2 regions of the Paenibacillus sp. FSL R5-0407 genome follow, and region 2 is predicted to be linked to the other one. Evidence: predicted binding sites of a transcription regulator. Region 2 holds the regulator's gene; the other holds the start of a gene.
The links. The regulator NrdR, encoded in region 2, represses ribonucleotide reductase genes. The targets are predictions, from matches to a motif close to AACACNATATATNGTGTT.
Positions count from the first base shown of each region.

Region 1: the regulator NrdR is predicted to act here: its motif matches at 2,442-2,459, upstream of nrdD (anaerobic ribonucleoside-triphosphate reductase).

Region 1 covers NZ_JBBPAX010000001.1:2,647,963-2,652,389, forward strand. Annotated here, with positions in the region: gene nrdG (anaerobic ribonucleoside-triphosphate reductase activating protein) at 1-119, opposite strand, end outside; gene nrdD (anaerobic ribonucleoside-triphosphate reductase) at 124-2,304, opposite strand; gene NYE70_RS12805 (class I SAM-dependent methyltransferase) at 2,500-3,231, opposite strand; gene ant(6) (aminoglycoside 6-adenylyltransferase) at 3,253-4,107, opposite strand; gene NYE70_RS12815 (alpha/beta fold hydrolase) at 4,169-4,427, opposite strand, start outside.
Region 2 covers NZ_JBBPAX010000001.1:156,992-161,418, reverse strand. Annotated here, with positions in the region: gene pstC (phosphate ABC transporter permease subunit PstC) at 1-878, opposite strand, end outside; gene NYE70_RS00755 (phosphate ABC transporter substrate-binding protein) at 956-1,894, opposite strand; gene NYE70_RS00750 (hypothetical protein) at 2,058-2,252, opposite strand; gene nrdR (transcriptional regulator NrdR) at 2,314-2,784, opposite strand; gene NYE70_RS00740 (alpha/beta-type small acid-soluble spore protein) at 2,918-3,142, shown strand; gene NYE70_RS00735 (lytic transglycosylase domain-containing protein) at 3,199-3,762, opposite strand; gene coaE (dephospho-CoA kinase) at 3,759-4,355, opposite strand; gene mutM (DNA-formamidopyrimidine glycosylase) at 4,352-4,427, opposite strand, start outside.

The sequences.
Region 1 (4,427 bases), 2.5 Mb from region 2:
TTCCATGTAGCCGCATTAAAACAGCCCTTGCAGTGATGCGTACAGCCTGATGTAAAAATCGAATGCCGGAGTCCTCTTCCATTGATAACGTCAAATCTTTTATAATCCGCGATATACATAAGCTCACATATGTTTAACGCGGGAGAGCACTTCTTTTTGCTTGCCCGCATTAAACGGCCGTTGGCTCGGCTCCGACAAATACCCGCAGCAGCGCCGGATGACGGAAGAGGTTTTCGGATTGGCATTGCCGCAGTTCGGACATTCAAAGCCAGTATTTGTCGCTTCAAACTCACCTTCAAACCCGCACTCCAGGCATCGATCGGTCGGCGTGTTCGTTCCAAAATAGGGCACCCGTTCATAAGCGTAATCCCATACCGCTTCCAGCGCCTCCGGATTGTTGACCATCGAATCGAATTCGCAGTACGTAATAAATCCGCCGCTTGCGTATTGAGGGTAATCCTTTTCGAATTGTATCTTTTCAAATGGAGTCACTTTCTTGTTCACGTCGAGATGGAAGGAGTTCGTATAATAACCTTTATCCGTCACTCCTTCAACACGGCCGAACTTCTCCTCATCCAGTCTGCAGAAGCGGTAGCACAGGGATTCCGCCGGTGTGGAATACAAACTGAAGCCGTAACCGGTCTCCTCTTTCCATTGCTCGGCTTTTTGGCTTAAGTACTGCACGATCTGCAGCCCTTTATTTCGCAATTCCTGATCGTCAAAAAGACAGGTTCCGTACAAAGCCATCATCGTTTCATGGATGCCGATATAGCCTAGCGAAATGCTAGCTCTTCCGTTCTTAAGCAGATGATCGATGGTATCCTCCGGTTGAAGCCGGCTGCCCGCCGCGCCCTCCATATACAAAATCGGGGCCACCTTCGCTTTGACGCCTTTTAAGCGCTCAATACGATACATCAGTCCTTCCTTGCACACTTCAAGAAGCTCATCCAGAAGGCGGTAAAAAGCGGCTTCCGAGCCGTTAGCTTTGACAGCGATCCGCGGCAAATTGGCGGTGACTACCCCCATGTTAAACCGGCCGTCATGGAGTTCCTCTCCGTTCTCCTCATATCTGCCCAAAAAAGAGCGGCAGCCCATCGGAAATTTGAAGGAGCCGGTAATTTCTTTGACCTTCGGTACGGAAATGATGTCGGGATACATTCGTAATGTACTGCATTTTAAAGCCAGTTGCTTGATGTCGTAGTTTGGATCCTCCGGCTTTAAGTTGACGCCCTCTTCCAGGCCAAAGATCAGCTTAGGGAAAATGGCGGTTTTCCCGTCTCTACCAAGCCCGCGGATCCGGTTTTGCAAAATAGCGATTTGGATTTGCCGCTCCGCCCAAGACAATCCACGCCCGAAGCCGAATGTGCTGAATGGGGTTTGTCCGTTGGCGCTTACCAGCGTATTGATTTCATATTCAAGAGATTGAAACGCATCATAGGTTTCTTTCTCGGTCAAACTTTTAGCATACTCAAAACAACGCGGGTACTTCTTATGTAATTTTTCATTTTCCCAGGAAATATCTATATCTTCGATTTCGTCAATTTCCAGCATATACAGCCATTCCAGGCCTTTACGATAGTGCTTTTTAAAAGATTCAAACACATAGGGGGCCAAAATTCTGTCTATTTCATTAATCGTATTGCCGCCATAGATGTGACTCGCCACTTGTGCGATAATCTGTGCCGTAATCGCTGTAGCGGTTGTAATAGACTTTGGAGTTTCGATCTGAGCATTGCCGAGCTTGAAGCCGTTCTCCAGCATTCCCTTCAGGTCAATCAGCATGCAGTTATAAATCGGGAAATAAGGGCTGTAATCCTGATCATGAAAATGAAGGTCCCCGCTGTTGTGGGCTTCGACTACCCGTTTGGGGATCATGTAGGTTTGGGCGAAATCCTTCGCCATGATGCCTGCCAGCAAATCTCGCTGCGTCGGAATGGTCGCCCCATCCTTATTGGAGTTCTCTTTCAGTACCTCTTCATTCGTGAGCTCCAGGAGGCCAAGTACCTTCTTATCCAGACTGCTGCGTTCACGCCGCTTCAATGTTCTAATTTCGCGATAGCCAATGTAGGCCTCGGCAGCGTCTTTCCTTCTGCTATTCATCAGCGCGGATTGAACTTCATCCTGAATATGTTCGATATCCACTTTCTCCAGCTTGGAGATTTTCCGTGTCACTTTGTCGGCTATCTTTTGTGCCAATTCGGAGTCGCCCTTTTTCTTCGTACTATTCATGGCCGCGCAAATCGCATCGATGATTTTCTGTTGATTGAATGCTACCTCTGAGCCGTCTCGCTTAATAACTATCATTTAATTCATCCTTCGTTAGTGATTTTAAGATCAGGTATACAACTAAGGGAAAGTCTAAGCTTATTGCCCGCCTGTCCAGAAAGTATACCCTATCAAAAATCAACTTACAGTGATTATAGACACTGTCGAAGGCAAAAACTACTATATATAGTATTGAAAGCTTCTCTGTGTATGATTATGGTACTGGGTCCTTCCTTATTTATCTGCGGCAATCAACAAAAAGATGGGTCTTCGGCTTGCATCCTTCCATTCCGGATCCTGCTCGATCTGGTAATCTTCCGGCTTAAGTTCGGACATCTCCCGAATTCGAAATCCCGATGTAATGAGCGCATTCACCTGCGTCGCAATGCTTCGGTGATACTTAACGACATCATGATCAAGAAATCTTGCATTTCGCGGCCCTTCTTCATGATAACGATCGACCGGCCAATGCAATTTCTCTCCCCTCTCGCTGTAAACCCAGTCTTGTTCCGGAAGCGCGGTATACACCGGGTGCTCTACCGAATACACAAAGGTACCGCCGGATGCGAGACAGTGATAAACCTTGCGGCAAATGCTCTCAAAATCTCCAACATAATGGAGTGCGAGGGAACTGATCACCAGGTCAAACTCCCCCTCGGCATAATCGATATCTTCAATGGCGCTCCGCTGATATTTGATCTTCTCATCGCGGGTCATGCTTCTGGCACGCTCCAGCATTTTCTCAGAGAGATCCACGCCTACAACGTAACTGGCATCATGCTCCCGTACATATCTGCTGTGCCATCCATAACCGCAACCGAGATCAAGCACCTTTTTGTCCTTGAGTTCCGGAAGCATCGCCCGAAAAACGGACCACTCCCCGGCAGCATCCAACCCTCCTGTTGAACGGGGCATTTGGCTGTATTTCGTGAAGAAGCCTGGATCGTCATAGCTATTTTGTTTCATGGCAATCAACCTCCTTGTAGTTTACCTCAATGATGCGTAAATACTTTCAGTATACTTAGTGATAACCTCATCATAGTCGGGATAGTTATATTCAAGTCTTTCTGATACAGCTTTCGAGTATGTTCTAAATAAGTCATAACAAGTTAATAACGACTGCCACATTTCCGGATACCCATTCTCCGAATAGGTGGATAGGAGCTTTTCCCAATGTTCATTGGAAAGATAACGATTAATAAACTTATAGTTCTTCCCCACACTAAAATTGTACCCTTGCTCCGACCCGATGTTCCAGGCCATCATCCTCAGCAAATTAGGTCTAGCAATCTCATTGAGATGATCAATCGCAAACAGGATCTCTTTTCTCGCTAATCCTTTTACTACATAGGTCGAACCCATCCAGAACTCATTACAACAATCGTCAAATTCTCTTGCAGTAGGCTTTTTAATCCAATATTTATGATCGTTGGCGAAAACTTCATTCTTGAGCAGCAGGTCCTTGTCGAGCAACACTTCAACTAAACCATCGCTATTGGCAAAATAATCTTCCAACTCGTTAATGGGAATTAATGTCAGGTCTACTTTGTTTCCATCCTCAAAAATCATTAAATAGGAAAACCAATTCCCCAATTCTGGCGGAAACAGCTCCATATCTTCAGGCTTTTGCATCATGAGCATCTTCCCGAAAACTCGAAGCCACTCATCATTTCCTTTGAAAAAATCGATATCTGTAACGAAATAAGAGAGGTCATAGTCTTGAAATCGATCAGGGAGAATGTTTTTGTTGGTGCGTGATCCTTCCAAAGTTACCAATCGAATTCGATCATCCTTAACAGCAAAATCCATAAGGAGTTTCATCATTTCTTGTTCACTTCTCAAGACAGTAACCCTCCATTTCGGAACCCTCGCAAATGAATACTATTTATGCAGTAGAAAGATTTCATTGCTCTTGCCGTTTTAAGAACAACACTAATGCATCGTCATACTCAACCGCATGCTTTCCAATCCATATGAGATGTCCCCAGGAGTCAAGAATACATTGTTCTGCTTGGGGAATATATGCCTTTGCATATTCTGCATGGCTTAAAGGTACTGAACGATCATTTTTACTGTGCATGATTAACGTCGGCGCTTGAATATTGGCCATTTCTTTGGAATAATCATGCTTGTGCTTTAAGTCAATGAGAAAACCTGAATGA
Region 2 (4,427 bases):
AACCGGACAATGAAGACGAAGACGAAGGTCATTAACATAAGAATTAAGGCCAGTGTCCAGAGGACGTTATTTTGAACCGAGCCCATAACCGTGTTCCCCATACTGAGTGTAATCGCGCTTGTTAGCGTCGACGCAGATTCAAACAGGGATTTTGGAATATGCGGCGCATTCCCGATAACCATCTGTACGGCAAGAGCTTCCCCAAACGCTCTAGCCATCCCCAGCACCACCCCGGTCATTAAAGCCGGCAATGTAGTTGGAATGACCGTACGTGCAAGAGTTTGCCAGCGTGTAGCACCAAGCGCATAAGAGCCCTCTTTTAGCCCCGGTGGAAGTGCGGCTAGAGCATCCGTAGCAATGGATGTCATGGTCGGAAGAATCATAATCGACAATACGCTAGCCCCGGCAGCGATCCCTAGACCTTGTCCGGGAAAAATGTCCCTATAAAACGGTACGATAACGCTGAGTCCAACAAACCCGTAGACAACGGACGGAATACCCGCCAGCAGCTCAATCGCCGGCTGAAGATATTTTCTACCGATCTTCGGCATAATTTCCACCATGAACAAGGCGGCGCAAATGCTGAGCGGGGCGGCGATGATCGCCGCCAAAATCGACGTACTGAATGAACCTATAATAAACGGCAGCGCACCGAATAACGGCGGCTCCCCTTCCGGTTTCCACTTGGTACCTCCGAAAATTTCTCCTAACGAGATTCCATTTTTAATAAAGGAACTAAAACCTTTGGTAGCGACAAAATAGACTAAGGAAAAAATAGTCACCACCAATAGCACGATGCATAAGGAGGTAAATACTTTACCAGTCCACTCTTCAATAATATGCTGTTTTAGTTTGCGTTTTTCTCTGGACTGAGCCATGAGACCTCTCCTTTTTTACAGCACAGAAAGAGGCAGATGGTTCCGCCTCTTGTCCTGCTGTATGATGTTCTCCGGAATTATTTCGTGATGTTACCGTCCACGTCGCGTTTAACTTGCATTTTGCTGGCCGGAATGTAACCAAGCTCAACAACATCGCCGTTTTGCACTTCCTCGGATGTCATGTAATCCAGGAATGCTTTTACAACTTCATTCGGCTCGCCTTTCGTGTACATATGCTCATAAGCCCATACCGGATAAGTACCATTCGCCACATTTTCTTCCGTTGCGTCCACGCCTTCATATTTCAATGTTTTCACGGAATCGTCCAGGTAAGAAAGAGCAAGGTAGCCGATAGCCCCAGGTGTTTCGCCTACAAGCTTCTTAACCGTACCGGAGGAATCCTCTTGGATTGCGCCCGCAAGATCTTCGGTTTTCGTTCCAAGCGCATATTTTTCAAAAGTGGCCCGGGTACCGGAGCTGGATGGTCTGTTGACGATTTGGATCGCTTGATCCGGACCGCCTGCATCTTTCCAGTTCGTAATTTTGCCTGTGAAGATTTGGACCAACTGATCTTTCGTCAGATTATCGATATTTACATCGGGGTTGACTACAGCTGCCATAGCTACGACTGCGACTTGGTGGTCAACCAATTCGCCGGCCGGTCCGGCTTCAAGCTTTTCTTCTGCAAATACGTCAGAGTTACCGATATCCGCTTGTCCGCCCGATACTTGAGTCAAGCCGGTACCGCTGCCGCCGCCTTGAACTTGAATCGATACTTTCGGATTTTTGTCCATAAAGCTTTTGGAAGCCTGATCCACCAATGGTTGCAAAGCGGAAGAACCAACGGCCAGGATAGAACCGGAAAGCTCGCTCGCCTTGTCATTTCCACCGTTTGCCGAACTGTTTGTCCCCGCATTATTTCCTGTAGCAGAATTGTTCGTTTTGTTTCCTTGACCGCATGCAGCCAAAGTAAATGTTAAAATCAGTGCCATAACCAGCATCAAGCTCTTTTTCATTGTGAAGGTTTCCCCCTTGATTTGTTTGTATAACCTGATTATAAAAAGCAAGTATCAATCCCGTGTTTTCGTTTTGTAAACGCAGTGTTAAAAATAAAAAAGACGATTGCATAGGACAATGCCCTAATACAACCGTCTGTAAACTTATAATGTATTCAATTCATCATGATACGCCCGTCTTCCGCCTACGAATCCTTTGACCGGCAATCACACCTAATAAAACTCCTGCCACTCCGAATATCGAAACGGAAGACACCACTTGATACGCCTGCCATCCCAACAGAAAGGCCAGTCCGCTGCCGAAGGTCGTTCCTGCCAAAAAGCCGATGGCCGGTCCGTTCAAAGCGTCTGTTTTCACTCGTTGCCGCTCCTTCCTTGGGAATCAGGACGATCACAGATCAGACTTTCTGACACTCCAATCAGAGGTCCTCTCCCGTATTTTTGGACAAAAGTCCCTTTAATTCTTTCATAAACATATTGATATCCTTAAACTGACGGTAAACCGATGCAAAGCGGACATAGGCGACTTCATCGACCGGATACAATTGCTCCATCACCAGTTCGCCGATTTCCCGGCTCTCCACCTCGGCATTAGCCGAGTGGCGCATCGACCGTTCCACCTCGGAAACGATCGTTTCCAGTTGTTCAACTGAGACCGGTCTTTTCTCGCAAGCCCGGATGAGACCGCGCAGCATCTTCTCACGGCTAAATTCTTCCCGGCTGCCGTCTTTCTTAATCACGATCAGCGGCATTTCTTCCACCATTTCAAAAGTTGTAAAACGGCGGCTGCATTTTTCGCATTCACGGCGGCGGCGAATCGACCTGTTTTCATTGGCGGGTCTGGAGTCCAGTACCTTGGTCCCTAAATAATCGCAGTAGGGGCATTTCATATGTATGCCCTCCCTTCTAAATAAGCTATAATCTCATTTTATAATAATTCCAATAAATTACTTTAAAAACACGTAATGAACTTCGCGTTCCCCGAGCATAATACTTGTACCAACCGCAAGGAGGTGAACAATCATGGCCCAAAACAACAATAGTTCTTCGAATAACCTGGTGGTTAGACAAGCTACCGGAGCCCTGGAGCAAATGAAGTATGAAGTAGCTCAAGAGCTTGGGATTAACTTCCCGCAAGACGGATATGCTGGTAACCTGACATCTTACGAAAACGGTTCGATCGGTGGTTACATTACCAAACGTCTGGTAACTTTGGCCGAGCAACAACTGGCAGGTCAATTCCAATAAACACCGATCACCGGGAAGCTTAGACAGCTAACGCTGTCTAAGCTTCCTTTTTTGCGTCAGAAATTCTCATAAATACTGGAGTACTGATTATAATAATGGGATACCCGTTGTACGTAATGACGGGTTTCAACGAACGGAATATCTTTGGCCGTTTCCAACCGGCCGTCCCAACGTCCGCTCTTGATCCAATTTTTTACGTTTGTCGGTCCTGCATTATAGGCGGCTATAACTTCAATCATATTACCGTCGAATTGCTCGGACAACCACCTCAAATACCAGGTTCCGATCTGAATATTCGCTGCGGTTTCCTCTTTTAAGCGGTCCAGCGGCACATCTTCCATTTTCGCCTTTTCAACAATCCACTCTGCCGTATCCGGCATAATCTGCATAATTCCAAGCGCGCCTTTTCTTGATTCGGCCTCCGAGTTATATTTCGACTCGACCTTGATGATCGCTGCGACCATCAAAGGATCAAGACCGTTATTCCGGGCATGATACCGGATTTCGTCTTTGTAATGAATCGGATAAAACAATGATAACCAAGCGGAATTAAAAAATAAAATCAGTATAAAGCCAAGGAGCAGCAGAAGCAGGACCCGCTTTTTTCGCAGAAACCTCATGCCGGTCCCTTTTTCCGCCAGAAGTCGTCTATTTGAAGTTCCGTCTCTTTCCTGCCGAGACTGTTATCAATCAAAATATCCGCCCTCTCTCTTTTTAATTCGATGTCCATCTGTGCCCGAAGTCTCGCTTCAGCCTCTTCACGGGTCAATCCGTCTCTGGCCATTAACCGTTCAAGCTGCAATCCGCGCGGCACATAAACAACCATAATCTCGTCGTAGAGACTTTCCAAACCGGATTCGTATAAAAGCGGAATATCCGCAACGACCAACCTGTTCGGATCGCTGGCTTCAAGCTCCGCCATCCGTCTCTTCATTTCGCTGCGAATGGCCGGATGCGTAATGTTCTCCAGCGCTTTTCGCTGCTGCGGATCGGAGAACACGATACTCCCTAGCCGCTTCCGGTCCAGTTGCCCTCCGGGAAGCAGGACGTCTTGTCCAAAATGCTCCGCCACTTGGGCAAGGACCGGGTGACCCGGCTCCATGATTTCCCTGGCGATGACATCGGCATCAATTAATGCGGCTCCCCGCTGGACGAGCATTTGCGAAACCGTGCTTTTCCCGGTGGCGATCCCGCCGGTCAACCCGATATTCATGGCTTCACTCCATTTCCGGTACTGCGGCCGGATGACGCACGGACGTTGTCGAACCGCTTTTTGACCGCATTC